Regions from separate parts of the Paenibacillus sp. CR_12 genome, predicted to be linked through region 1. Evidence: riboswitches for the same ligand, from Rfam matches in the RefSeq annotation. Region 1 holds a riboswitch; each other region holds the start of a gene.
The links. Region 1 has a riboswitch for thiamine pyrophosphate ahead of RB297_RS28005 (ECF transporter S component). Riboswitches for the same ligand answer to the same signal wherever they lie in the genome.

Region 1 (7,368 bases):
GCGCATGCGCGCTGCCGGATAAATTGAGCAGCACAACGCCTGCGATGATCAGCAGAATCGAGAATACCTTGAGCCCGTTGATCTGCTCCGCAAAGAACATGTAACCGATCAGCGTAATGATCATGATCCCGAGTCCCGACCAGATCGCGTAAGCCACGGATATTTCAATCTGCTTCAGGCTCAATGTCAGGAAGCTCAAGCTGCAAATATAGAACACGACCAGCAGCACGCTTGGCAGCGGTTTGCTGAATCCTTCCGATAGCTTCATGTTCAGTGTGCCCGCCACCTCGAACAGAATAGCCAAACTTAGATAGACCCAATGCATAATCTCAAGACCCCTTCCGTTTCTCAGCGGCAATGCCGAACAATAAAATATCCATGACGGACTGCAGCAGCTCCCCCAGCGGCAGTTGATGCTTCACCGTCGCCCTCGAATCGTAAATCTGATGGAGCGACCCAAGGTACAGGTCGATGAACAGCGGCATATGAATCCGTTTGATGCTGCCCTCGGCCATGCCCTGCTCCATGAGCTCGGTGACAATGCCCCATTCTTCCCGGAAAAAGGTGTCCAGCTTCTCCCACTGCGGATAATGCGACCGCTTCAGATCCGGCAGCATCCCCAAATCCATCTTCTCCATCTCCTGAGGCAGGCAGATCAGGATCTGATGGATTTTCTCCAGAACGGTAAGCGTCTCGTCCGCCGCAATTTCGCGTTCGCGCTGCTGGATGTGACGAATCATCCCGTCAATGATATGCTCAACGATTTCTTCCTTGGATGAAAAATGCTCATAAATCGTCCGTTTGCTAATCGCAAGGCCGCGGGCCAGATCACTGACCGTAAACGTAAACCCCTGCCGCTGAATCAAACGGATCGTTTCATTTAATATTCGCTCGCGCAAGTGACCAAACCCTCCTTCTGGTACTGCAAATACTTTATCGGTACCAGAAGTATTATAACGCCTCAATCAGCATAAAATCCAGACATGATTTTTAAATTAACAGGATAGAGTACACCTTACATGCACTAGGATCGCAAGAGGATACATGGAAAACCTTCAAGGACCATACTTTCTCGGAAGCTGGATCACATAGAACGGACGTTTTATCTTGCGAGGTAAGCAAGCCAGACCCTCTGGAGTTATCAACAAAAAAAGAGCCTGCTTACAAGCCGTAAGCAGGCTCTTGTCCGGAGAACAACGGTTTAATCAAACCGCACGTCGCCAATGCCGAACCAAGGAAAATATCCGGCCGCCATATAGGCGCAGCAGGCGGCGGCTGCCAGTAAACCGACGACCAGAAGATCGTAGCGGGAATATCGTGACGGGTAATAATACGTTCGGGCCTTCGCCCGGTCCCCGTCAAATTGCTTCGCCTCCATCGCAGCAGCCACCCGGTGTGCCCGGCGGATGCTTTGCGCCAGCAGCGGCACCACATACATGCCTGCACGGTTCACCATGCCGCGAACTCCCCGAATCGGGCGGACTCCCCGTACCTTCAAAGCCTGGCGGCGGATCACATATTCCTCCCAGACCATCGGCAACAGCCGGATCGAGGCCATGAAGCTGTACGCATACTTCGGCGCCAGCCTCAGCTTTTGCATCAGGCTGTAGAACAAATCCACCGAGGACGTTGTCGTCACGAGCAGCAGCCCTTCTGACGCAAAGGCAATCCCCTTAAAGCCCAGATGCAGTCCCCGATAGAAGCTTTCTTCCGATACCCGGAACAATCCCCATTCCCACCAGATCGTCTCCCCCTTACCGAACAGCATCATGGAAGAGGCGGACGATATGAAGGCAAGCAGGAACGGAATGAAAAACAGCAGCATCTTCCACGGCTTCACCCCGCTGAGCACCACGAGGCAAATCATAAAGATAAAGGCCTGATACATGACGAAATCAAGATCATGGGTCAGCACCGTCATAAAAAACAGCGCACAGATCAGTCCCAGCTTCACCACCGGATTCGCCCGGTGCAGCCAAGTGATCCGCACAGGATTCCATATATTCATGCGTTCACCCCCGTATGGAGATGACCGGATGCAGCCAGCGTATCCCGCGACGCATCGGTATGATTCGCTTTGCCCGTCTCCCGTCCGGATTCCGTCCCGCTACACCAGCGCGGGGAAGGCAAACTTGACGTCAACCGCCCTTCCCGAATCTCCCAGATGTGCGTGGCCGCCCGCTGCGCGATCTCCATTTCATGGGTCACCATGAGAATGGCGGTTCCGGAGCGGCGCAGCCGTTCGCACATCTCCAGAATCGCGAACGTGTTCCGCGCATCCTGTCCGAAGGTCGGTTCATCCAGGAGCAGGACGGCCGGCTGCCTTGCCATGGCCGTGGCAACGCTCAGCCGGCGCTTCTGGCCTGTCGACAGCTGGTACGGGTGCCTGTTATCCATGCCGTCCAGCCCAAAGCGTTCCAGGCAGCGGTCGGCCCGTGCCTTCGCTTCTTCCGGCGGCATATGGTCCACCAGCAGCGAGTACATCACCTCATCGCCGATACGTTCCGTCAGAAACTGAAGCTCCGGATTCTGAAACACGAATCCGATTTGGCGCAGCTGCCGCTCTCTCTTCTTCCGCACTTTCCTGCGCTTGCCCTGGATGACCTCCTCCCCGCAGAGCACATAGGTCCCTTCGGCGCGCAGGAGCCCCATCAAACTGAGCAGCAACGAGCTTTTGCCTGCGCCGTTGGGCCCGATCACCGCAATGAAATCTCCGGGGTATACCTCAGCCGAAGGAAGAGAGACGACCGGTTTCTCCCATCGCAGTCCCCGGAAATCATCTAACCGAATGACAGGCTCCCCAAGGTGGGCATACGATGAGTCTCCCTTAGGCATGAGACTTCCCAGCTCATCGCCTGGCGCGTCTACCGGAGCAAACAGCTCCCTTCCTGCCCGAGACTCCGCATAATCCTCCCAAACGCCGGGATACCAGATGCCATACGCCTGAAGCTCGCTCGCATATTCGGCGAATATCGCTGCCGGCGGACCATCGCCCAGAATGGCGCCATCCGGGGTGAACAGCACCACGCGGTCCACGTATTGGGCCATTTCTTCAATCCGGTGCTCCACGATAATCAGCGTACGCCCTTCCGATACGGCCTTCACCGCTGACCAGATTTGCTCCCTGCCTTCCGGGTCGAGCAGGGCGGACGGCTCATCGAGGAACAGCACCTCCGGCTCCAGCAGAAGGGCCGAAGCCAGCGCAAGCCTCTGCTTCATCCCCTGCGACAGATGACCGATCGGCATATGCAGCTCCTGAAGGTCAAGCCCAACCTCATGCAGGACGGCTTGCATTCGCTCCTTCATCTCGTCGCGGGGAACGCTGAGGTTCTCCAGCACGAAGGCCAGCTCTTCATCCACGTACGGCATGCAGAACTGGGTATCCGGATCTTGGAATACATATCCCCAAGAGCGAGGCACCAGCTGGGCTTCGCATTTCATCGGCACCTCCGTGGCGCGGGGAATCATCCCGCTAAGCACCTGAAGCAGCGTGGATTTGCCGCAGCCGCTCGGACCGAGCAGCAGCACCTTTTCCCCGCGGGCAGCCGAGAAGGACAAGTCCTTAAACATCAAACGCTCCTCGCCCGGATACTTCAGGCGCAATCCCTCCACATGCACGGCCTGCTCCGTAACCGCCTCCGCGGTTGAAGACGAAACCAAGCGGGCGGCGGTTTTAGACATGACGCGGATCATCCAGTGCTTCATAATCCTTCTTGGACGCAGGGCGCAGCAGGGATGTGACGCCCGTACGGTCCAACGCTTTGGCCAGCAGCAGCATGAGCAAGCCGGCAATGACGGCGCCGCTGAGAATCCGCATGCCATACTTGGCGAGGAACATCCAGGTCTGAAGATCATCGGTATAACTGTAATAGAAGTCCATCACCATCGAGCCGACCGCCGCGCCGGCCCCGGCAATCGCCACCGTCCACGCCGAGGTGCTCCGGTAACGGAACGCCGCGAATACCAATTCCGCGCCCAGCCCTTGAATGAGACCGTACAGCAGCAGCGTCAGTCCCCAGCCGCTCCCGAACAGCACTTCCACGTGGGCCGCCGCCACCTCCGCGATGATGGCCACTCCCGGCTTGCGGATCAGCAGGTAAGCGAGCGTGGCCGCTGCGAACCACATGCCGTATAACAGTTCATCCGCTTCGAAGAACAGCGGTTTCAGCAGATTGTAAACCGATCCCCAGAAATGATAAATGACGCCAAGCACCAGCGATACCAGCACCGTCACCAAAATATCGCTTAAACGCAGCCCTTTTCTAGGCTGTACCCCCAATTTTTCCTGCACTGACGTTCCCATAACAACACATTCCCCTCTCCACCGCTATTTTTGTATAAACACAACAAAAAACCGTCTGGAAAAACGCGCAGACGGAAAAATAGGCCCTATGTAGGCAGGGTCGGATATTCTCTACGCTGGCATTACCCAGTTCAGATTAACGGTCAACAGCGGATAGCAGCTGCAATCTCAGCCTGATTCACTCAAGCCCCCGTATTCCCTATTCGGTTTCATGTTAATCTTAAAATACACATTCGTTCCCCAATTAGCAAGAACCTTTTTTCAAAAATGGCTATTTATTGATTTCCGGCTCATTCTATGTCAATATCAGAGTGATTGGCTTTTCCACCAACGTTTTATTGCCGACACCTATGCACAAAGGAGAATGACATGGCTAAACAATTGCTGCGTCTGATGACCGAGCTGTCCTCCCGCAAGTGGCTGTCCCGCATCATGGGGCATTGTTCCCACAGCCGGCTGAGCCGTCATCTAATACCTGCATTTATACGAATCTACCAAATCCCGGCGCATGAAGCGGAGAAGGAGATCCACGAATACCGTTCGCTGAACGAATTCTTTTCCCGCCGGTTAAAAATAGGCCTCCGCGCCATAGACGACACCGCCGATGCCATGGTAAGCCCCGTCGATGCCACGATCTCGGCGATGTGCGCCGTCAACGCCGGCACCATCCTCAGCGTCAAGGGACAGGATTATACCCTGAGCGAGCTGCTCGCCAAGTCACCGAGAATGGAGAATTATATCAACGGTTATGCATTCGTATTGTATTTAAGCCCGACCGACTATCATCGCATACATTCCCCGGTAACCGGCATTCAAGCGGAAAGCGAGCATTTGAAGGGCCGGGTATACCCCGTGAACGATTTTGCGATGACCCATATCCGAAACGTGCTCAGCCGCAACGAGCGCCTCATTACCTACATTGCCCATGAATTCGGCGAAGTTGCAGTCGTGAAGGTCGGAGCCATGAACGTAAGCAGCATCCGTTATGCCGACGAGAGCGTGAAGAAATACGACATTGGCGACGAACTTGCGTACTTTGAATTCGGCTCTACCGTCGTGCTCTTGACGGAGAACGGCACATTTACACCCCGCGGTGACTTGGAACCGGGCTCCAAGGTGAAGATGGGAGAACTGCTCGGTTTGCTGCACCCTTCCACGGCCCGAAAAGGGTAATTCCTTTCACCTTCCAAGCATGCGCTATAAGCTAAGTCCATGAAACATTCGATGGATGAAGGATTACCGCCTGCTCAGCAGCCGGTAAATGATCCGCTGAAACAGCCGATCCGGCAGCAGTCCCTTGATCCGCGCGGTCAGCCGCGTGCCTCGGGGCAGCGTATAGCGGAACCTCGGTTTGGTCATGGACGATATGCTTGCCACAAGACGGGCTACTTCCTGCGGATCTCCGCTTTCCCTGGCCGTCCGCTCGGAATAGTCCAGCACGCCCTTCAGCAGACCGCTGTAGGGTGATCCTTCCTTGACCGCCAGCTCCCCAAAACTCTTATTCCAGATCGGCGTGCCGTAGGCACCGGGCTGGACCAGCACGACATCGATGCCAAAGGGCATCAACTCCATGGACAGGCTCTCGCCGAACCCCTCCAACGCAAATTTGGACGCCGCATAGGGACCATAACCCGGAAAGCCGACCCTGCCGCTAATGCTGCTCATGAGAATGATTTTGGACCGTCCGGTCTTGCGCAGCAGCGGGAGCATATGCTGCGTCACCGATACGGTCCCGAAGAAATTCGTCTCCATCTGCTTTCGCCAGCCCCCCAGCGGCACTTCCTCCACCATGCCGCCCACCGCCTCGCCGGCGTTGTTCACCAGCACGTCCAAGCGGCCGAACTTCTGCTCCAGCGCCAAAGCAGCAGCCTTGACCTGCTCCTCGGCACATATATCCAATCGGAAGATGTGAATACGCCCGGTAACATCTGCTTGTTCAGCCTGAGCCAACAGCTCTGCTGCCGCCTCAGGTCTCCGAAGACCCGCGGCCACGTCATAACCTGCTTTTGCCAGCTCCAGACTGATCAGCAGTCCGAACCCGCTTGACGCGCCCGTGACCAGCGCAACCTTCCCTGCTCCCGCCGTTACCATCGGATCACCGCCGGCTCCGTCGATGCCACTTTCTCCTTCACACCCGTCACCCTTCCTATATCCAAAATGCCTAATCTGTTTCGAGCTTTGCTCTTAAGCGCTTTATGTATATTCCCAATATATCAAATGTTTGCAATGCAGTCCGAGTCCTGACCTATAAAATTAATCCCAATAAAAAAGGGAGCTTGTCAGCTCCCTTTTGCGTGTTTCCAGCGAAATGCGTATATGATAACGGGATTCACCCGTATGTAGGCCAAGGTCCTTTAAAACCAAACGTCCTGATGATTCGGATTCGTTGTCTTCATGCGGCGCAAGCGATTTCTGAAAATACCGCAGCCGCCACGACTGAAGAAACGTCCACGCACCCGTCTTCTTGGGCTCATTCCCCTCTCCCCCCTTCATAAGAAAAACGTCTATCGACGTACTTGCATAGAAGACAGACCGCATTTAACGGAAGTTTTTCTTGCGATATCAGGAAGGCTCTTGCTTCGAATTTATACTTTCTGATATCTTAAAATGAAACTGTACGTCGTTTTTACCCTAAATCGCTTGCTATGAAACCCATAGGCCCCTTCCACCAAGCAGGTAAGTTATGGAAGGGCGGGGAATCACCGAATTTCGGATGGGCTCTTGCCCGTATACTGCTTAAATTGTCGGCTGAAGAAGAAAATATCCCGATAACCCAGCGCGTCGGCCACTTCCGTTACGTTCATCCCTTGATGCAGCAGCAGATGCTGCGCCCGCTCGATCCGCATCTGAATGATATAGGATTGCACCGGCGTGCCGATCAGCTCCTTGAACTTGATCGAGAAGTAGCGGGGAGACAACCCCGCTCTGGCCGCCAAATCCTCGACCCGATGGGGAACCCCTGGGTGCTGGCGGACGTAATTCGCGATTTCATGGATCGCCTCGGACAGCTGATTGCTTGCTTTTTTGACCACCGGCGCATCCAGATCCGAGCGCAGCAAATGAAT
Region 2 (7,368 bases), on a different contig from region 1:
TGCTGTTGATTTTCTCAAAGTCAGGCTCTTTCAGGCTGCCCACATTCTCATATTTCTTGTCTTCGAATTTGGACAGGTATGCCGGGATATTCGCTTGCGGAACGCCCAAAACCTCAACGCCCAATTTATCCACGGAATCCAGAATGCCAAAATCGAATACGACGACGCGGGAAGGATTTTTCTTGACAGGCGTTTCGCCCAGCTTATGGGTAATCGTGATTTCTTCGGACGAAGGCGGCGTTTCTCCCGCAGCGTCGCCTCCACCCGCACCGCTAGTTTTATCGTCCTGCCCACAAGCCGCGAGCACAAGCGTGAATACCATAAATAAAGCCAACCATTTTTTCATTCCTAACACCCCATTTTTTATATTTAAAATCTTTATGATTCAACATATATTTGAATTTATGGTTGAATATGTAATTCAATTTGGACAGAGGAAACCATGCCGTCCTTTGACCAAGGCGGCCTAGTCCTTGTGCAGGGAGTGAAGCTCGCACGCTTCATCAGCATCTCCCGGAGTCCATATCATATTTTCGAATCTCGCTTATCGATTAACCGTAGTATACGCACACCCGATTGTCGTTAATCTCTTCGATCTCGATGTCCATGTCGTAGATGCCCCGAAGAACATTGCTCTGAATGATGTTCTCGGTTTTCCCTTCGCTTTCAATCGCTCCGTCCTTCAATGCCACGATGTAATCCGAATAGAAGGAAGCGAAGTTGATGTCATGAATCACGATCACGATCGTTTTGTTCAGGTCGGCGACAAGCTTTCGGAGAATCTTCATAATCTGTACGGAGTGTTTCATGTCCAGATTGTTCAGAGGTTCATCCAGCAGGATATACTCCGTGTTCTGGGCGATGACCATCGCGATATAAGCACGCTGGGTCTGACCGCCGCTGAGCTGATGAAGATATTTATGCTGCATATCCTCAAGCTCCATATAGGAGATGGCTTCATCCACGAATTTCTCGTCTTCCGCGTTCAATCGGCCTTGGGAGTATGGAAAACGCCCGAAGGATACAAGCTCGCGCACCGTCAGGCGGAGGCTGATATGGTTCGATTGCTTCAGAATCGAAACCTTCTTCGCCAGGTCCCCGCTTTTCCATTGGCTGACCTCTTTGCCGTCCACCGTAATTTGACCGCTGTCCTTGCCCGTTAGTCTGCTTATCATGGACAGCAAAGTACTCTTACCGGCGCCGTTCGGGCCGATAAAGGACGTAATTTGACCTTTCGGGATCGTAACCGACACGTTATCAACGACTTTTTTGCCGCCATAGACTTTCGATACGTTCGTAACCTGGATCATGCTTTACTCTCCTTTAGTAGCAGGTATATGAAGTAAACGCCGCCGATGAAGTTGATGATGACGCTTAGCGTAGTAGAGAACGTAAACACCCGCTCTACCACCAGTTGACCGCCCACCAAGGCGATAATGCTAATCAGAATGGACGCCGTGATTAAGTGTGAATGCCGGTATGTTTTCATGAATTCATAAGCGACGTTGACCACAAGCAGTCCAAGGAACGTGATCGGTCCTACCAATGCGGTGGCCACCGAAATGAGAACCGCGACAACGATCAGAAGCCTCTTCACAACGTAATCATAGTTTACGCCAAGGTTGATCGCCTGATCACGACCCAGCGACAGCACGTTCAAGTACTTGGCAAACCGGGCAAAATACAGCAGGGTCAGCGCAACGACAATGACGGACAGGATGAGAAGCTCGGTCTTCACATTGTTGAAGCTGGCAAACATCTTGTCGGACACGTACTGGAACTCGTTCGGATCGATCAGCACTTCCATAAAGGAAGACATGCTGGAGAACAGGGTTCCAAATATCATGCCGATCAGCAGCAGGAAGTAAATATTATTTCCTTCCCTCTGAAACAAAATCTTATATAGGATCCCGGCGAACAGGATCATCGCGCCGACATTGATCAAAAAGTTAACATTGCTGCCCAGTTTATACAGCGTGAAGGAGCCGAAGACAAAGATCACGGTCGTCTGGATCAGGATATACAAGGAATCCAATCCCATCACGCTTGGCGTCAGTATCCGGTTATTCGTGACCGTTTGAAACACCGTGGTAGACAGAGCGATCGCCCCGCCGGTCAGAATAATGGCAAGAACCTTCTTGATTCGTCTTGGAAGGGCGTAATCCCAATTGCCGCCAAGATCAATGAACAGAAAGACTGCCACCAGGATGATTGCCGCCGCGGCCAACAGGCCGAGTTTGGCTTTATAAGTCATAAGCCTTTCTCCTCATCAGTAAGAAAATGAATATACCGCTTCCGAGTACGCCCACGGTCAGACTAATCGGAATTTCATAGGGATAAATGATGATCCGGCCAAGGATGTCACAGAACAGTACGAACCCGGCCCCCAGCAGCGCGGTATGCGAAAGGCTTTTTTTCAAGTGGTCCCCTAAGTACAGACTGACAATATTAGGTATGATCAGACCAAGGAACGGAATCACGCCGACGGTCAGCACAACGGAAGCCGTAACCAGCGCAACGATGACCAATCCCAGGTTCACGACTCGCCGATAATGAAGTCCCAGGTTGGTTGCGAATTCCTCTCCCATTCCGGCTACCGTAAACTTGTTGGCAAACAGGTAAGCCAGAATCACAAGCGGGATACTGAGATACAGCATTTCATATTGGCCCTTCATGATCATGGAGAAATCGCCCTGCAGCCAAGCCGACATATTCTGTATAAGATCATATTTGTAGGCAAAGAAGGTCGCGACCGAGCTGACGATGTTACCGAACATAAGCCCTACCAGCGGGATGAAGATCGCGTCCTTGAACTTGATCCGATCCAGTATCTTCATGAAGATAAAGGTTCCTGCCAGTGCGAATACGAATGCCACGAGCATTTTGATAAGCGGGCCGCTTGTCGTAAAGACGAGCATGGCAACCAAGATCCCCAATCTGGCGGAGTCCATAGTGCCCGCCGTCGTCGGCGATACGAACTTGTTGCGGCTGAGCTGCTGCATGATCAATCCGCAGATACTCATGCTGACTCCAGCCAAGATGAGGCTGACAAGCCGTGGAATCCGGCTTACAAGCATAATATGCTGTTGTTGTTCTGTCATCGAGAACAGTTCCAGTGGCGAGATATCTTTAACTCCAATAAATAACGAGATTATGGAGAGTACCACAACGGCTGCGAATAAGTATCTAATCTTCATGGTTCTTCCTTCTATGCGTATGTCTGTCGAAACTCCGGCAGTCAGCAATTCCCCAACCATTCTCATTGAGATTGATTATCAATTGCGTTCTGATATGGATTATATCATTCTCATTCTCAGTCGACAAGTATAATTGAGAATCAAAATCATTTAATTTGTTCATCCAAGTATCATTTGTTCATGATTTGTTCATAATATGGAGTTTCGCAGAGATAAACTTTATATCACCGAGGCTGAGCCGCTTGGATTCGCGGTTCCCGAAATACATACGTATGTAGAAGCTGATTTAATTCTCAGTAACCGGGTATAAAAAATATAAATTAACTTTCCTTCGAAGCGTTGACAATCCCTCTAAGTTATATTAATATGCTAACATAATTATTATTTCTAACTAAACGTAAGTTAATGTGGAATGATAATTCAACGACAGCAATTCAACTCAACATGCATATTTGCTTGAATTAAAGGACATCTTTGTTATCAGGCTTATGCAAACATGATTACATCAGGAGGTTTTTTTCAATGTCTAAAGATTTTTCAGCAGCACTTAAGCATCGCCGTTCCCATTATGCCATCAGCAAAGACCCGGTCATTTCCGACGAACGCATCCAGGAGATTGTTAATGAAGCCGTTAAATATACTCCGTCTTCTTTCAACTCCCAAAGCGCACGCGTCGTTGTACTGCTTGGCGAACAGCATGACAAACTGTGGAACCTGACCGAAGGCATTCTGAAAGAGGTTGTCGGAGACGAAGAGGCTTTCAAATCCACAGCTGAAAAAATGGGTGCATTCCGTGCTGGATACGGCACTGTTCTCTTCTTCGAGGACAATAACGTAGTTGCCGACCTGCAGCAAAAGTTCGCGCTGTATGCCGACAATTTCCCTGTTTGGTCGAACCAATCCAACGGCATGCTGCAATTCGTGGTATGGACGTCCCTCGAGGCAGAAGGCCTGGGCGCATCCCTCCAGCATTACAACCCGTTGATCGACGAGAAAGTGAAGTCCGAATGGAACATTCCGGAAAACTGGAAGCTGATCGCTCAAATGCCTTTCGGCAAACCGGTTGCAGATCCGGGCGAAAAAGAATTTGCGCCGCTTGAAGATCGCGTGAAGGTATACAAGTAAGCCATAGCCGGCCTAAGCCGCCTACCCAAGCCCTGAGGATTGGAATAGGCGGCTTTTTTATGGTGCCCTGCCATTGAAAACCTGCCGGCAAAACGATACAATAACACAGGAAGCAGGCCTTTCGCCTTCTGATCTTCGGAAGTTCTTGGAGCCGGCTTGATACCAACTGCATATTTGATGTTTGGCTGTACTAGGGGTGCCATGTGCTGAGAGACGGCGGACCGCCGTTAACCCTTATCACCCGATCTAGATCATACTAGCGTGGGGAAGTGTAGCATTTATGTTTATTTCTTTGCGTAGGCATAACTGCACTTCTTCATGGGGTGCGGTTTTTTTGCGTGGACTTATACAATGGGGAGGAAAAAAATTTATGAATGAGCTTGTATGCGGAACCAGCCGGATCGTGGGTTGCCGGTTCTCGGTATTTCCCATGACGGATCGGTTCGTGGAAGTGATCACGGATGCGCTTCGTTCCGTGGATTCGGAAAAGGTCTGGATCCAAACGGATGATGTAAGCACTTGTATTCGCGGACGTGCGGAGCATGTGTTTGATGTGACGAGAGCAGTATTCGCTCATGCCGCGGCTAGCGGCGTGCACACGGTGTTTAACGGTACTTATTCTATCGGCTGCCCAGGCGATACGGATGCCGATGCGTATATGAATGAGGATTCGACCCGCTTAAACCACGATATCGGGGAACGCGCCGATATCGAAACGGCCTGCCAATTCGCGCTTTACCCGATGGGTAGCGCCAATTACATGGATGTCATTTACGCAGAAGTGGATCGTGCGAAGGCAGCGGGCACATTCGGTGGAAGCGTTCATTACGCCAGCCGATTGGACGGGGCGTTGTCCCGGGTGTTCGGATCACTCGAAGACGCGTTCCAACATGCGATTCAATCCGACAGCAGCCATCTGGTCATGACCGCGGTGGTTTCGGCCCACAGCCCATCCCCCAAAGCCAAAGCTTAAGGTCCCTTTCCAACAGATAAAGGCCCGGCACGCGCCGGGCCTTTATCAATTGCAGGCAAGAATATTGAAGGTGTTTAAACCCAAGCACTCAAGATGATTACGAGCAGGATAAAGAGAACCAATATAGTTCCTACTGAATTGCCCCATGCGCCGCCGTATGCTCCGCTCATGAAGATCCCTCCTGGATTTAAAAGAATGACGTGAGTTAATCACGTTATTATTTTATTGCTTATGGCGGGCGAGCGTCACGGCTAATGTACCCCCCTCCTTTTTTATGCAGGGCTTATTTATTCCTCATAACCGACCAGCAGCCTGCCTCCGTACGGCCTGAGCGCTTCCTCCGTCACTGCAATAAGGTCCGCAGGATCGTCCTCCCGATAAATCGCCAGAAGCGCTGCCTCCAGTCGATCCCCCATAGCTGGGCTATAGCGGTTGAATAAACGAAACAGCATCTTCCCTTCACCAGTCCACTCCCGGTTTGCCCTCAGCACGAATTCGCATAGAGTCGACGCTATTTTGTGTACAGTAAACCATTTTTCGCCTTCCCTGCGGGGACTTGTCAAGTCCAGCAAAAACTCGGTCAGGATGTAGCGGTATTCGGCAATATCGCTCGACGACAAGGGCATGGGGCCGAAATTCAAATCATTCCGGGCATCCGCCCGCACCTCTTCTCCCTCAGGCAACGAACGCAGCACCGTACCTTCGGCGACCATCCGCTGCAAAGACGGATTCGCCGCCAGCACTCCCTCGTCGAAATATTCGCGATAGGAGGATAAAGACAATATGAATATTTCCGCGATCCAGCCATGCGCCTCGATCGTCTTCCTGCTGAAGTCATATCCGTCCCGTTCAATGACGATGATGTCCAGATCGGATTGTTCATTATATTCACCACTGCTCGCGCTGCCGCCAAGTACGGCAAGCAAGCAGTCGGGATAATTTCGTTGCATGACGCGTATCGCTGCCTCCGTCGGTTCCAGTCTCATGGCCGTTTCCTCCAGTAATTCTCTCATCCGCCACAAAAAAGGGCTCAAAATATTAAATTCAACGAAAACCCCAAACGTACCTGAATCATATGGTAAATAAACGATTACCCGCATTGACGATAAGGAAGAAGGGATAGATGAGATGAATTACATTCACATGCTCTCCAGATTAGGCATGGGCAGTGCCCACCCGGGAGGATTCGAGGCAACCCTCAGAATGCTGAAGAATTATCCCATTCAACCGGGCAGCCGCATTTTGGAGGTAGGGTGCGGAACCGGCAGAACCGCCTGTCATCTTTCGGAGATGGGTTATCAAGTGACCGCCATTGACCTGAACGAAAATATGATCAAAAAAGCCCGCGCAAGAGCCGAAGCCATGGGTATGGACGTGGAGTTCCTGCAGGCGGATGTATGCGCGCTGCCTTTCGAAGACAACCGGTTTGATCTGATCATGGCCGAGTCCGTCACCGTATTTACGGATACCTCGAAATCGCTGCCCGAATATTACCGCGTTCTGGATCGCGGAGGCGTCCTGCTGGACAGGGAACTGCTGCTGGATAAGCCGATGCCGGAGCCGAAGCTTAAGGAGCTGCTCGAATTCTTCGGCATTCCTAATCTGATGATGAGGGAAGAATGGGCGGGGTCCCTTTTGTCTTGCGGTTTTAAGCAGGCTGAATTTTTGGAGTACAACCACTTCAACGAGCAATTAAAGGAAGAGCAAACCCGTCATCTGGATGCGTTTGAGCAGCGCGATAAAGGACTCCTGTTCGATGCTGCGCTCTGGGAAACGCTGTTCAAGCATGACCGCATGATTCTGGATAATACGGATTATCTCGCTTCCGTCTTATTTCGTGCGGTGAAATAATCCGGCTTCATCTCTATGCATCAAGAGGGGATCTGCATATGGCTATGCTTCCCCTCACTCCCATCACATTCAGTTCTTTCGACCTAATTCAACACTTTTTGTCAATTCGTTATATCTAGTTTAGCCCGTCGATGCTATAATCATGGTAAATATATCCTATGTTGTTGAGGAGGACTCATTCTTATGGCATGGTTCAACAGACTCCCTATGTCTCAAAAAATC
Region 3 (7,368 bases), on a different contig from region 1:
GGCCTCCTCTTCTGGAAAGTACAGTTGGAGCGCTCCCCCTACCTCCTCCAGGGCCATGATGACGCGATCGAACATATAGGGATACATCTTTTTGATCTCGGCCAGCATCGGATTGGACACAGCCAGACCATAATGAAGACGGTTCATGGTCGTGTACAAATGCACCTTCAACCCGTTCAATAATACCGGGTCCTTGGAAAATGGGATCATATTCAGCTCCGACATCCGCCGAATCAGTTGCTCAACCAACTGTGGCAGCAGGGGGTGGCTGTCTGCCAGATCGCCCCGCCGGGCACTTCCATCCTCCTGCGTGTATCGGAACTTCCCGCCAAGCAGGTGCAGGGTTAGATAAGCGGTTTCTTCCTTGGAAAAAGGGACGGCGAACAATTTTTGCAGCTGCTTCAAAAAGTCTATCGCCCATGCAAATTCCGCTTTATTCTCCAAAAACGCTATGTCCTGCGCAGAGAGCGAAATCGGCTGTCCCAGCTTGGTCCGTTTGACCATAAGCAGTATATGCAGCATCAAGCTTTCAAAGGCTTCATCGGTGAAGCGGAGCTGGTGCCGCTTTTGCAGCGCCTTCAACTCATTGTATACGGCTGCGATCTCGTGCGGTTCATACTGGTTACGCATCATCTGTCCCGTCAATTCCGGACGGTTGATCAATTGGTTCAACCGCGCCAGCGCCATCCGTTTGTTCTTCTCCGAGCCCTCAATCATGAAGCCTACTCGCTGCTTCGTCATTAAGCTCAGATCAAAGCTCCGCAGCCAGCCCTCAATCTTTTCCATATCCCGACGGATAATCGCCTTGTTCACGTAAAACGGTGAAGCCAGGTTCTGCAGGGTTACGGGCTTCGCGTTCATCAAGAGCCGATATGCCAGGTGCAGCACCCTTTCCTCATCGGATTCATCCTCGGCGGTACTCTCGTTGGAATACAAGCGGCGGAATAAATCAGCCTGATCCGCTTCCCCGATCTCCAGATAGACGCCAAGTCCCGGCCTTTTCACCAGATGGCCGCTGGAGTGCTTAGCTATATATTCTTCAATCACCTTCAGATCGTTTCGGATCGTCTTCTCCGAGCACTCGGTCTGATCCGCCAGATCCTGAACGAGCCACAGCCGGTTCGGTTCCATTAACAAATTGCGAAAAATCTCTTTTTGCCTATTATTCATTCCGATCCCCTATTCAACTTAATGGGAGTGCTCACTCATCGCAGAGCGGGTGCATTGTCCTACGTATATCATATCCGGGTCTCTATGGCAAACTGATCTGGGAGGTTACACGAGAGTGGATCAAAAGAAATGGCATATTGACGGAAAAGCTGAGCATATACAGTATTCTAAAATCCGACGTAAACAAAACAAGGGTGCCGCAGAAGTCGGCCCCCTTGTTTCATGATCCGATTTTAATCCCTCTTACATCTTAAGAAATTCTTCCGGTCGTACATCGTATCTTACCTATAAAAGCCTCTACAACTTCCCGCGCCGACTCCGCTCCCGTCACGGCGGATATCACCGCGACGCCATCCGCACCCGCTCCAATCACTTCCTCCACGCGCTCCACGGTAATCCCGCCGATCCCAACGATCGGCAGGTGGATTCCAGCTTCGCGAAGCTCATGGAGAATGGCCGGGCCTTGCGCAGTTATGGCATCATCCTTCGAGCGGGTCGGATAGATCGGCCCGATGCCAAGATAGTCTGCGCCGTGGAGAATCGCGCGCCGCGCTTCCTCCACCGTGTGGGCGGAAACGCCGAGAATCCGGTTGCCGATCCGCTCGCGGACGGAAGCCGCGGATTCGTCGCCCTGGCCGACGTGCACGCCGTCGGCGTTCAGCTTCAGTGCCAGCTCCACATCGTCATTGACGATGAAGGGCACGCCCGCTTGACGGCACTGATCCTGAATCCGGCGAGCCAGCCGGATCATCGCGTCCCCGGCGAGTGCTCCTTGCCCCTTCTCACGGAACTGGACCATGGTTGCGCCTCCAGCCAGTGCTTCCTGCAGGACCAAGCTTGGCTCGACGCTGCAGTTCACGCTGCCGAGCACGAGGTACATCCGCAGATGCCGCCTCATGATCTCGGGGGCCACTCTGCCCGTCATCGCAGCACCTCCTGACGGCGGCGATTGTATGCCCAATGATTGGTCGGCCCCTGCCCCTGCCCCAGGTTTAAGCCGTCCTCAATGGCGGCTTGAATGAATAAGCGCCCGCTCTGAATCGCATCGAGTGCGCTCAAGCCTTGGGCCAGGCCTGCGGTAATGGCCGCAGAGAAAGTACAGCCGGTTCCATGTGTATGAACGGTATCAATTCGTTTGCCATATAAATCTGTGAAGGCCGTACCATCATAAACGATGTCGATGACCGGAAGACTTTCCGGATAACCGTCATCGTTGGAAAAGAGCGGGCGGCCCCCCCTATACTCCCCAGCAGGCATGGCAGTTCTCGTTAGACCGTGCGTCCTTTCGGATTGAGGCAACTCTTCCTGCTGCATACCCGCCGTTATAGCCGGTCCCCTGTCTCTTTCGTGATCCGTACCTTCATCGCTTCCAAGGATTCCCTCGTCATGACCGCCTTTGATCACTACGATCCTGGGCCCAAGAGCATGAATACGTCTCGCCGCTTCTTTGCGATCGTTCATCGTGCGGATTCGCATCCCCGCCAATACTTCGGCCTCCGGTATATTGGGGGTGACAATCAACGCCAGCGGCAGCAAATCTTCTCTTAAAGCCTGCACCGCTTCGCTTTGCAGCAGCTCCGCTCCGCCCTTGGCGATCATCACGGGATCGACAACGACCTTCCCCCAGCCGAATGCCCGAATCCGGTCAGCAACCAGCCGAATGATCTCGGCGTTGAACAGCATGCCCGTCTTCAATGCATCTACCCCGAGGTCCGATCCAACCGCTTCAATCTGCTCCGCAGTTGCTTCGGGCGGCAGCGGATATACGCCGTGAACCCCCAAGGTATTCTGCACCGTGATCGCGGTAATCGCCGACATGCCGTACACGCCGAGTTCCTGGAAGGTTTTCAGATCGGCCTGTATGCCGGCGCCGCCACCGCTGTCAGACCCGGCAATCGTCAGGGCACGGGGTATGCGAGCCTCGCTCATCGCGTGCCTCCGGCAGCCGCCGCTCCCGCTTCCAGCACAGCGGCATACCCTTCCAGCGATCCTGGATGAAGCTTCGTCAGCTCGTCCAGGAAAGTTATCTGGAAGCTTCCCGGTCCCAGATCTGCCGTTCGCTCAGCAGCTTTCGCCGCCGCGGCCCCATAGAAGGCCAGACCCGCCGTACCTGCAAGCAGCAGGTTTGCTTCCACCGCGGCAAAGGCACCCAGCACCGAGGTCAGCAGGCAGCCTGCGCCGGTCACCTTCGTAAGCAGAGCATCCCCTCCGGTAATGATGCGCACTTCCGTTCCATCGGTAATCACGTCCTCTTCACCGGTAATGGCCACGATCGTGCCTAACTCGCGCGCCGCCCGCACGGCCAGCTCGGCATGATTGCTGCCTGCGCTATTGCCTGCGTCTACGCCCTTGATCTCGCGGACCTCCCCGATAAGGTGAGCGACTTCAGCCGCATTTCCGCGCACGAGCGAAACCTTCACCTCGCTTAGGATCCGCAGCGCCGACTCCGTCCGAAAACGGGTCGCTCCCGCGCCGACCGGGTCCAGCAGCACCGGCACGCCATGGGCATTCGCCGATTGCCCCGCGATAATCATCGCATCCACCAGCTCGCGGTTCAGCGTGCCGATGTTCAATACGAGCGCGCCCGCGATGGCGGCCATATCCGCCACTTCCTCCGGCGCGTAAGCCATCACCGGCGACGCGCCCAGCGCGTACAAGCCGTTAGCCGTAAAATTCGTAACCACCACGTTCGTCATATTGTGAACGAGGGGGCTCGTCTGCTGTACCTTCGTCAAAAGCGCCGAAACCTCTTTTTCCCATGAATGCATTTATATCAGCCTCTCTTCGCTATAATGGAATTCCATGTGCTTGTGATCATTGCTCTTACAGCACCGCAGCCTCCAGCTGCACCGGCCACTCCTCCTGCTTATAAGCCATGTCCCAGAACAGATACTCCAGCTGGCAGCTCAGCATGAAATGCTCCCTCATCCGTTCCCGCTCGGCTGCCGTCGCACGATCCGCCCATGCATCGAGACGGTCGCGGAATTTGGCTGTCGCGTCTTCCCCCCGGTTTCCGTAGAAAGAAATCCAGTCGTAAAACGGATGGGAGGCATCCGGCTTCACCTCATTCAGCAGCTTGCGGCCAATCTCCAGGTACGTCCATGGGCACGGCAGCAGCACGGCCATAATCTCCCCCAAACTACCCTCATGCGCCACCGTCAGCATATGACGGATGTAATGATGCGCGGACGGAGCCAGCGGATATCCTTGAAGCTCTTCATAGGTCACCCCGGCGGCTGCGCAAAAATTCTGATGCGGGTGCACCTCGCTGTGCAGAATGAATGAAATCTGTTCGTTAAAGGCCGCAATCTCTTCACGGCTGATCGATTTGGATATGGCTATTCCGTATATCCGCATGTAGGCATTCAAATACTCAAAATCCTGCTTCACATAGTGAATCAGCTGCTCCCGCTTCAGATTCCCCTCGGCAATGCCTTTTACGAAGGGATGATCGAAGATTGCTTGAAAAATGCCTCCCGCCTGCTGACGGAGCTCTTGCGTGAAACTCATCTTTGTCCCCACCTCCAACATATTGAAGAGCAGGAAGTCCGTAAGACACGACTTTTCAGACAACGCTAAAAAGCCGCCCCGAAAACTGGAGCGGCTTCGTCAACAAGCCCGGGTGCGCCAAAAAAACGCACCGAGACCTCATATTCGAAGGCTCCACTTTCCTACGCTAGTACGAACTAGATCAGGTTCAAAGGGTCCAAGATACGCTCTTGTCTCAGCCGCCAACGGCTCCCCTAGTGGACTTCCTATTCTTTTGTCTAATACTGTACATAGGTTTGAGGGTGGTGTCAAACGTTAACAGTTTGTGGACGGAACCTCAAGCTCGAACCTTCCTCCGACCGCGTGATTGTGACGATGTACCGTGGCGGCTGTCTTTTCGCAAGATAAAAACGCAGGCTACCCCAAACTCATTCCGGAAACACTGACGCTCGGCTGTCATATATGCCCCTGCATAATGAGTGCATAAGCACAATTCAAATAAATGAAATTTAAAGGAGCGAGCGTATTTATGACGTACCGACCGAAAACGGTTAAACCCATTCCGGATGGCTACACCTCCGTGACGCCGTGGATCATCTCAAGAAACTCCGCAGCGCTGATCAATTTCCTCAAACAGGCATTCCGAGCCGAAGAGCTTGCGCGCGTCTATGTTGGCGATGGTGTCATCGGCCATGCCGAGGTGCGAATCGGGGATGCCGTCGTCATGATGTTTGACGCAAAGCCGGAATGGCCGGATAGCCCGGCATACCTCCGTTTGTATGTTGAGGATTGCGATGACGTGTATCGGCAAGCGCTGGCCGCAGGAGCGGTCTCGGTGACGGAGCCAACGACCTTGTTCTTCGGCGATCGGGTGGGACGGGTACGGGACCCGTTCGGCAACTTATGGTGGGTACAGACACGAATGGAGGACCTCACTCCGATGGAAATGGAACAGCGTGCCCAAGACCCGGAATACATTCAAGCGATGACCTATGTTGCAGGGGCGGAGATCGTGGTGAAGATGTCGTAAAAAGTTACCGTGAAGCGAGCGTTATTACAGGGAGGACATGGGTGGATTCGGTGTCCCAGGGGTGTGCATGGATGGCGCCGACCAAAACAACTTAGAACACCATAACTTAGAGTAGCTTTGGGTTAGAGGTAGAATCCGGTATATAGTTGGTGCTACTACTGGTCTTGGTACTACTACTGGTCTTGGTGCGACCGGTTGAGGAAAGCGGACTGAAGATACGTTATTTAGCTGAAAAGGCGTAATTTTTGATGGCTAACGGACACCAGATACGTTATTCATAGAATATGATGGCAAAAGGACAGTCTATTGCGGAAATAAGGGATCCTGTGTCCGTTTGATCTGAGAATCGCGGGTTAATCAGGGAAATAAGGGACCCTGTGTCCGTTAACAGGTCATGGTTAGCGGCATGATGCCCGGAGTTGGTTAGGCTGTACTGGCGAGCGATGTGACATACAACTGCATACCGGCGGTACTTCGACGTAGCGATGTTACCGACGCGCGATGTTAAAAAAGGAGGCATCCCAAAAGATCCCAGATCTTTCGGGGTGCCTCCTTTATCCGCTTGTTCCCAGCATCTTCCGCTATACGATGATACTAGCTTTCAGCATCCGTCTTCATCCCTTACTGAATGCCGTAAAACTCCTGCAGTTGGTCGATCATCAGGTTGGCCGCCAGGATGCCGCCCGCCGTATTCCAGATCGCGTCATCCACTTTGTGGGCTTGACCGTTCTTCACAACGTTCAGGTTCTTCCACAGCGGATCGTTGATCCATTCCTGCTCGGTCTGGTTGGCGCCGCCATCCCCTGTCTCATAAGTGAAGTAGAACAGTCTGTCGGCTTCCACCTCAGGCAGACGTTCCTTCGTGATCTCGTCCACGAAATCGTCCTTGGCGTTCTTGGTCATGTCGTTGCGGGCAATGCCGATTTTATCGAAAATAACGCCCGAGAACGTATTGGTGTGGTACACCCGCGTCTTGCCTGCCATGAAACGAACCACGGAGACGGTTTCGTCGACCTTGCTTCCAGCCTTCTCTTTAAACTCCTGGATCCGCTTGTCGTAGGCAGCCAAGAGTTCTTCGCCTTCCGACACTTTGTTCAGCGCCTTGGCATACAGTTCAAAATTGTTCTGCCACTCGCCGCGAAGATCCTCGGCAAAAACAGTCGGCGCGATCGCCTTCAATTGCTCGTATACTTTTTCCTGACGCATCTTGTTGCCGATGATCAGGTCAGGCTGCAGACCCGCGATCAGCTCGATGTTCGGCTGGCTCTCTTCCCCGACAACGGTAACGCCTTCCATCTGGTCTTTAATATGCGGATACCAAGGATCCCCCGTCCAGGATCTAACGGCACCTACCGGCTTCACGCCCAAGGCCAGAAGCGCCTCGGTTCCTTCGTTCGTGAGGACGACGACCTTTTGAGGCGTTCCTTTGATCGTTTCCGTCCCCATGGCATGCGTAACTTCATACGATTCGCCGCCGGCAGCAGCGCCGCTGTTGCCCTCTGCGGTATTCGTCGTGTCGCCGCCCGCGTTGCTTGTCCCTTCTTGCGCCGGGCTTGCTCCGCACCCCACGAGAATCACGATCATGATCAGAGCCAGCAAGCTAAACTTGAGGCCTCTTGCCCGTTTCTTTGCCATTCCTGTTCCCATTCCTATCTAAATCCCCCTTGTGTCATATCCCG
Region 4 (7,368 bases), on a different contig from region 1:
GCAAAATGTACTACCCGGTAGACGAGGAACTCGGCGTCTTCCTGCAGCAGGACGGTTTCCTTAACAAGGAGCTGGTTCCGGTGAAGGAATTGGACCCTGCCCACCTGCCGCTGAACCAGAACTGGTCCTGGGACCGCATTCTGCGTTCGGTGTACATCAAGCAGGCCGACGTGCTGCAAGGATTGTTCTTCCTTGGCGACCGGTACGACCTGGCTACGAAAAAACGCAACTTCGACTTCTATGAACCGTTCACGGTACACGAGTCCTCCCTCTCGCCATGCGTACACTCCATTCTCGCGTGCGAGCTCGGGTACCAGGAAAAGGCGTACGAGATGTACCTTCGTACAGCCCGCCTGGATCTGGACAACTACAACAACGATACCGAGGACGGCTGTCATACGACCAGCATGGCGGGAACCTGGATGTCGGTTGTGCATGGCTTCGGCGGCCTGCGCGTGAAGGACGGCGTATTGCATCTGAACCCGTTCATTCCGGGGCATTGGTCCTCCTTCTCCTTCAAGGTGATGTTCCGCGGATCCCGCCTGAAGGTTAACGTCAAAGGCCATGAAACCCTCATCGTGAACGAAACGGATACGCCCGCCGTCCTGAACGTGAACGGCAAGGAATACGCCATCAGCGGATTTGGAGAGGTAACGGCTGCAAGATAAAAGGCACTGGAGCTTCAATGCGCCGGCCCATACAAAAACAAGAGCCCTGGAAAATCTTCCAGGGCTCTTGTTTTTACAGAAAACGGGCTCCTCTACATCATGGCTCATTCTTGAAGAACCCGTCTTCGTCCATGTCAGGCATCATCTGCAGGTTCGGCTTCAGCCATAAGCCGGGATCAGATAAATGCCATCGCTTTGCGCCTCCGTGCGGGGGAAATGCCGATTATGTATGTTATGAATAGATCAGTTGAGTATGAGGATCACGCGGAGGGCGCTCGGCTGGCTTCCCAAACAAATACCCCTGCGAAAGCTCGATCCCGATATCTCGGCAAAAATGAAACTCCTCCCGTCTCTCGATGCCTTCTGCAAGCACCATGGCCCCGAAATCATGAGCCATGTTCGTGATCATTTCGAGCTGCTTCTGCTGGGCGGGATTTCGATCGCAATGGTCGATAAGACTCCGGTCGATCTTCACATAATCCGGCTTAAGCTTAATCATCTGCTCCAATGTGGAATAACCTGCGCCGACGTCATCCATGGCAACCGAGATGCCGTGGCTTCGATATACCTCGAATATCGACTGCAAATGCTTCACATCGTCGATCTTCTCGGTTTCCACCACCTCGAATACGAAATCCCTCGGATCCAGATGGAGCCTGTCGATCGTATTGAAGGTGTGGCTCAGACACATCTGCGCATCGTATATCGAGGACGGCAGGAAATTCACGAACCGCTTCACGCCGATCGGAAGCCACTCGGCACTGGTCTCAATCGCACTGGTGCGTGCCGCCTGGTCCAGGAATGAATGCAGTCCGGTTTTTCGGGCTGTCTCAAACAGCTCGTACGGCTGGAACCGGAGTCCCCACTCTACCGGTCGAAGGAGAAATTCATAGGCCACGATCTGCTCGTTTGGATCCACGATGGGCTGCATGTAGCTCGTAAACTGCTTATGTAAAATGACATTCACCATATCATAATGCTCCATCTGCAGTTCGAACTTCTGCATAGGGATCCACGAATGCCGGATTTGCGGAGCTCCTCCACGGGTAACACAGAAGGACAGCTCTTGACGAATCTTCAGCGGAAGGGGTTGCAGACACTCGATGATGGAGATCAGGTCCGCTCGTACCTTGTAGTTCACAGCACAACCCTCATTGTTCTCTTGTACCGCGTAGCCGTTCACTGCCAGCAATTGAATAAGCTCACCACTTGCAGGCTTCATATGAATGGTCCCCTGGTCCTCAATCGGTTCAAAGGTGCTGCAATTGTCGCAAATCATGTTCGTCCTCCTTGGCAAGCTAGCTCTCACTATGCTTCTTATCGGCATTTTGAATATGATTTCTTTGCATTTTATGGATTTTATATCGAAGTTATGACCTATTTTGCGAGAAATGCGCAAGATTCGTGCAATGATTGCGCTAAATTCTACAATAATCGACTTATATTGCTCTTAACAACACATTGTCGATATCCGAATCTTTTGTCTATTCGACTTTTTGATCCAACAGCTGCAGCAGCATCGTTCGTTCCACATCGAAATGCCAGCGGGCGTTTCGCTCTTTGGCCGCATACATCGCTGCATCCGCGCGACCGATCAGCTCTTGGTCGTTCCTGGCATGATCCGGATAGACCGCGATGCCGATGCTCGGCGTGGTTCGGACCTCATGCCCTTCCAGCTCATACGGCTCGCTCAGCATCGTCCAGATCTCTTCCGCCATCCAGATCAGTTCCTGATCCTCGCCGGCCGGATGAATCACTACCGTAAATTCGTCCCCTCCTAAACGGGAAACCAGAACGCCTTTGGATTCAAGGGTTTGAAGACGGGTCGCGACCTTGCGAATCAGCAAATCGCCGGCACGATGGCCGTAGCGGTCATTCACTCGTTTAAAACGGTTCATATCCATATATAGAAGCCCTACGCGGGAACCCGCACGGTCCGCCTCCTGCAGCGAGCTCGACAGCCTCGCGTTAAAGTAGCGGCGGTTATAGAGTCCCGTAAGATCGTCGCGATGCGCCAAGGTCTCGCTCTGCATCAGGCTTTGATGCAGCCGGTCAAACAAGCGGTCATTCTCGAACTGGATCAGGATCTGCCTGATCAGAATCAGGATGACGCACAGGGATAAGCCGGTAAAAAGCCCGTTCCACCCTCCGAACCGCTGCACCATAAGGGCAAACATCCCGCCAAGCACGCTGTAGGGAAGCAGATATCTTACGATCAGATTTCCGAACGAACGGGGCTCCCTCTCATCCAACGATTGATTTCGGGCATCGGGAGCTGACCGCCCTCCTGCCAAACCAATGATGAATACCGATAACGTATACAGTGGGTACAGGTATGAACGAACTTCAACACCCTTATAATCGACGAGATACATATGCAGAACATCGGCGGCAATGTACATGCTCCCGCCGAGGCATATCAGGAAGACCGCCCGTTTCCTTAACTGTCCTGTGTTAAAATACAACACCAAGGTGAAGAAAATAAGCACCGTTGCGCACAGCGGGTACAGCATGTCCACCCACAGCTTTCCCCATAAGGCTTCATTCGCCAAACCGTTAAGCTCGGGCTTGATGAAATATTCCCAGCCTACCGTCATGACCGTTATGCCAACGATCACGATATCCAGCATAAACCGCACTCCCCGAAACGAACCTTGTACGTGCCGGAACAAATAAATGAGGGCACCTGCAAACAGGATGATTTCGAATCCCCAGAATAATTGAGTCAAAATTGTACGGGAAGCGCTCTCTTTCCCCAGCCAAAAATAACAAGCATCGATGATTCGAGCCGAGGCATCCGCCATCAGCCCGGCACTTGCGATAAGCCAAAACCTTCGAAGATGCGGCTCGTAATGCCGACTGATCCGTAGTAAATAGACGGAAGCGGCAGCGGAAGCCATAATGACTAGAACACGCTGAAGCAATAAAGCATCAGGCATCCACAGAACGGTCATTATCTGAATGAATGCATATATGATGGCGAGTCGAATCCACAGATGATCTGCTGGAGTTGGACTCATAAGCATTCCTCCTCGGCCAAAAGGCAAGCTTTCTTCAATGCTTGTTTGTTAGGTCTTTTGAATTAATAGTTATAGTTCTCATGATACTTTTTACCCACCTAAAAGTAAAGATGAGGAAATGAAAGAAAGACCATCGATTCTACTCTATTAAACCATCGCGCTCCAAAAGCTTTCCGTCCTCAAGGCCCACTTGACGTATAGGAATTATATGATAACATTTCAGTCATATCTCATATGAATCGGAAAGGGTGTTTAGCCTTGTCACAGAAACGATTGGATCATGTCGGCATTGTCGTCCGGGACCTTGAAGCCACGATTGCTTTTTACACAACCGTCGTCGGACTTGAACTGAAAGATCGCCTTACCCATACCAATGGCGTCATCCAGCTGGCATTCCTCGGATTTAACGGCAGCGACGAAACGGAAGTCGAGCTTATCCAGGGCTACAGCGACACGCTTCCCGCAGAAGGCACCGTCCATCATTTCGCCGTCAGCACCGATAACATCGAAGCGGAATATGTGCGCGTACAGGGACTGGCCGTACCTCATCTTGACGAAGAAATCGTAACGCTTCCGAACGGGTACCGCTATTTCTTCGTCCACGGTCCCGAAGGAGAATGGATTGAGTTCTTCCAGCGCTAACCGCTGCCGAACAGGATCCTATCAAAATGCTTCATCCCGTGAATGGTTAACGGGGTTCATTCTTCCAACCGCACAAGCCATGCCCAATACGAAGACCTGCCTCGTTCGCATCCCCTTCCGAACTAGACAGGTCTTTGCGTTAGGACTATAATAACGGATGTAACGTCCGAAACTTCATAAATCCCGGGGGAGCTGGAATTTGGCCGGCTGAGAGTGTATCCGATGATACTGACCCTTACACCTGATCTGGGTAATGCCAGCGTAGGAAGTCCATGTTTGCGGCAGCTATGATTTGCCGTGGTATACACTTACGCCGTCATGCGTCCTGATATCATTCAGGGCGCTTTTTTTGTGGAGTTAACGAGGTCATAGAAAGAGAAAGAGAATTCAAAGGAGAGAAGACAAGATGAAGAAGGGAAAATGGATGGCGCTGCTTCTCGCTTGCGCCCTGCTGATGGTTGCGGCGGGATGCGGTACAGGCGTACAGAACGAAAATACAGGTACCGAAGGCGCAGACGGCCAGGCGGCCGAAAAGCTCCGCGACGTACAGCTGATGCTCGATTGGTCGGCCAACACAAACCACACCGGACTGTATGCAGCCAAGGAGCTCGGGTATTATGAGGAAGAAGGGCTTAACGTCCAGATCGTCCAGCCAGGGGCCGGCGGAACGGATACGCTGGTCGCATCCGGCAAGGTGCCGTTTGGCATCAGCTACCAAGAAGGCGTCACGCTTGCCAGAACCCAAGGCCTGCCGCTTGTCTCCATTGCGGCGATTATTCAGCATAATACATCCGGCTTTGCCGCCCCCAAGGACAAGGGGATCGTCAAGGCTGGCGATTTTGAAGGGAAATCCTACGGCGGCTGGGGCTCGCCTGTTGAGGAAGCCGTCATGAAATCCATCATGGAGATCGACGGTGCCGATGTCAGCAAAGTAAATATGGTTAACATGGGCGATGCCGATTATTTTACGGCCGTCAAACGCGATATTGATTTTGCCTGGATCTTCTATGCCTGGACCGGTATCGAAGCCGAGCTCCGGAACGAGCCGCTTGACATGATCTATGTGAAGGACTACTCCGAGCAGCTTGACTATTACACGCCGGTGATCGTAACGAACGAGAAGCTGATCCAGGAGGACCCGGAGCTTGTCAAAGCATTCATGCGGGCGACCTCAAAAGGATACGACTATGCGATTCAACATCCTGAGGATGCGGCTGCCCTGCTGACGAAGGCCGTTCCCGAACTGGATGCCGAGCTGGTTCATGCCAGCCAGAAATGGCTGAGTCCCCGCTATCAGGATGATGCTGCCCGCTGGGGCGAGCAGAAAGCCGAAGTATGGTCGGGGTATGCAGACTGGATGTTTGAACGCAAGCTGCTCGAGAAGGAGCTTGATGCGGACAGCGCCTTCACCAATGAATTTTTACCGGAGAAACCATAGGATGCATTTAATTTGGAAGAGAGACGGCCTGTCCGACAGGCTGCCTCTCTTCCATTACAATATAGCTTGCATGAAAGGATGAGTTTAGATGGCAAACACCCTCTTGAGCATACAAGTGATACCCAGAACGCCGGATGGAGGCGACAGCATTCCTTATGTGGATGAAGCGATTCGGGTCATTCAAGAATCGGGCGTGAAATACGAGGTCCATGCGCTCGAAACCACCTTGGAAGGAGAGCTTTCCGAGCTGCTGAAAATCGTTGAGCGCATGCATGAGGCGCTGGTGAAAGCGGGAAGTCCCAGCGTCATATCCCAGGTCAAAATCGCGCACCATCCGGGCGGCATCAGCATGGATAAGCTGACTGAGAAATACCGTCCATGAGAAAAGGCTGGTGGAGCTCCGTTTGGCCGCCCGCTGCGGCGGTCCTTTTCTTTTTGACGGTATGGCAGGCCGCGGTATCGGTATTCGATATAGAGCCGTATATTTTGCCGGCGCCGACGGCCATCGGGCATGAAGCCGCCACCGGCGCCTCCGGCCTATTTCAGCATACGCTGGCCACGCTGCAATTAACCCTGGTCGGATTTATGATCGGTACGGCGATCGGCCTTGTCATCTCGTTGGCCCTGCATCTGGTGCCTTTTCTCAAAACAGCCCTCTATCCGCTTCTTATTCTTAGCCAGAACGTGCCGACGATCGCTCTCGCCCCGCTCCTCATGATTTGGTTCGGCTTCGGCATGCTGCCCAAGGTTATCGTGATTACCCTGGTCTGCTTCTTCCCCGTAGCCGTTGCCGCCCTGGACGGACTGGCGCGTACCGACCGAACCATGATGAATTACATGCAGATGGCGGGAGCCACTTCATGGCAGATCTTCACCAAGCTGGAGCTGCCGCATGCGCTCCCCTCCATCTTCTCCGGGATCCGCATCGCGGCCACCTATTCGGTCATGGGTGCGGTGATCGGGGAATGGATCGGCTCGGACCGGGGCATCGGCTACTATATGATGCTGCAAAAATCCGGCTACCGCACGGACCGGGTGTTTGTTGCCATTCTGATCATCGTCCTGCTCAGCCTGCTGATGGTGCTGCTGATCACCCTGCTGGAGAAGCGCCTGATCCGCTGGAATCGAAAAGGCTAGAACCACGGTGAACGGACATTTTCCAACCTATATAAAAGGAGGCTGTTTAGCGACATGACATATCAAGTATCCCTGCCGGATCATGACGGGCAGCGCCGGTCATCTACCGCGGTCCCGCCAGCGCCTGCCCTTGAGGTTCGCAGCCTTCATATCACCTTCCGCGAACGGCGCAGCGAAGTGCACGTGCTGGATGGCCTTTCGCTTCAGGTGCAGCCCGGGGAATTCGTCTCCTTGATCGGTCCTTCAGGCAGCGGAAAGAGCACGCTCTTCCATATCATCGGGGGGTTAACGGCTCCGGATGCGGGCTCCGTACTCATGGACGGTCAGGACGTGACCGGAGAGAAAGGCCGCATCGCCTATATGCCTCAACAGCCGGCCCTCTTCCCTTGGCGTACGGTGGAGGACAACGTGCTCCTTCCCGAGGAGCTGAGAGGCACCTCGAAAACCGCCGCCAGGGAAAATG

Region 2: another riboswitch for thiamine pyrophosphate. It lies ahead of RB297_RS10030 (YkoF family thiamine/hydroxymethylpyrimidine-binding protein); the one in region 1 lies ahead of RB297_RS28005 (ECF transporter S component).
Region 3: another riboswitch for thiamine pyrophosphate. It lies ahead of tenA (thiaminase II); the one in region 1 lies ahead of RB297_RS28005 (ECF transporter S component).
Region 4: another riboswitch for thiamine pyrophosphate. It lies ahead of RB297_RS19395 (ABC transporter substrate-binding protein); the one in region 1 lies ahead of RB297_RS28005 (ECF transporter S component).

What each region holds. Positions count from the first base shown of each region.
Region 1 covers NZ_JAVFHO010000011.1:87,287-94,654, forward strand. The annotation lists gene RB297_RS27985 (DMT family transporter) at 1-325, opposite strand, end outside; gene RB297_RS27990 (TetR/AcrR family transcriptional regulator) at 330-899, opposite strand; gene RB297_RS27995 (energy-coupling factor transporter transmembrane component T family protein) at 1,202-2,008, opposite strand; gene RB297_RS28000 (ABC transporter ATP-binding protein) at 2,005-3,681, opposite strand; gene RB297_RS28005 (ECF transporter S component) at 3,674-4,303, opposite strand; TPP riboswitch at 4,395-4,507, opposite strand; gene asd (archaetidylserine decarboxylase) at 4,673-5,476, shown strand; gene RB297_RS28015 (SDR family oxidoreductase) at 5,540-6,394, opposite strand; gene RB297_RS28020 (helix-turn-helix domain-containing protein) at 7,003-7,368, opposite strand, start outside.
Region 2 covers NZ_JAVFHO010000002.1:1,376,219-1,383,586, forward strand. The annotation lists gene RB297_RS10005 (siderophore ABC transporter substrate-binding protein) at 1-346, opposite strand, end outside; gene RB297_RS10010 (iron ABC transporter ATP-binding protein) at 552-1,310, opposite strand; gene RB297_RS10015 (iron chelate uptake ABC transporter family permease subunit) at 1,307-2,254, opposite strand; gene RB297_RS10020 (ABC transporter permease) at 2,244-3,197, opposite strand; gene RB297_RS10025 (nitroreductase family protein) at 3,720-4,322, shown strand; TPP riboswitch at 4,505-4,607, shown strand; gene RB297_RS10030 (YkoF family thiamine/hydroxymethylpyrimidine-binding protein) at 4,693-5,295, shown strand; gene RB297_RS10035 (hypothetical protein) at 5,370-5,465, opposite strand; gene RB297_RS10040 (nucleotidyltransferase domain-containing protein) at 5,583-6,281, opposite strand; gene RB297_RS10045 (class I SAM-dependent methyltransferase) at 6,424-7,146, shown strand; gene RB297_RS10050 (methyl-accepting chemotaxis protein) at 7,330-7,368, shown strand, end outside.
Region 3 covers NZ_JAVFHO010000003.1:515,143-522,510, forward strand. The annotation lists gene RB297_RS14485 (BglG family transcription antiterminator) at 1-1,170, opposite strand, end outside; gene thiE (thiamine phosphate synthase) at 1,421-2,095, opposite strand; gene thiD (bifunctional hydroxymethylpyrimidine kinase/phosphomethylpyrimidine kinase) at 2,092-3,099, opposite strand; gene thiM (hydroxyethylthiazole kinase) at 3,096-3,938, opposite strand; gene tenA (thiaminase II) at 3,994-4,680, opposite strand; TPP riboswitch at 4,822-4,925, opposite strand; gene RB297_RS14510 (VOC family protein) at 5,189-5,689, shown strand; gene RB297_RS14515 (ABC transporter substrate-binding protein) at 6,311-7,336, opposite strand.
Region 4 covers NZ_JAVFHO010000005.1:125,335-132,702, forward strand. The annotation lists gene RB297_RS19375 (glycoside hydrolase family 65 protein) at 1-668, shown strand, start outside; gene RB297_RS19380 (EAL domain-containing protein) at 901-1,947, opposite strand; gene RB297_RS19385 (diguanylate cyclase domain-containing protein) at 2,153-3,688, opposite strand; gene RB297_RS19390 (VOC family protein) at 3,947-4,330, shown strand; TPP riboswitch at 4,506-4,615, shown strand; gene RB297_RS19395 (ABC transporter substrate-binding protein) at 4,737-5,768, shown strand; gene RB297_RS19400 (MTH1187 family thiamine-binding protein) at 5,857-6,150, shown strand; gene RB297_RS19405 (ABC transporter permease) at 6,147-6,905, shown strand; gene RB297_RS19410 (ABC transporter ATP-binding protein) at 6,960-7,368, shown strand, end outside.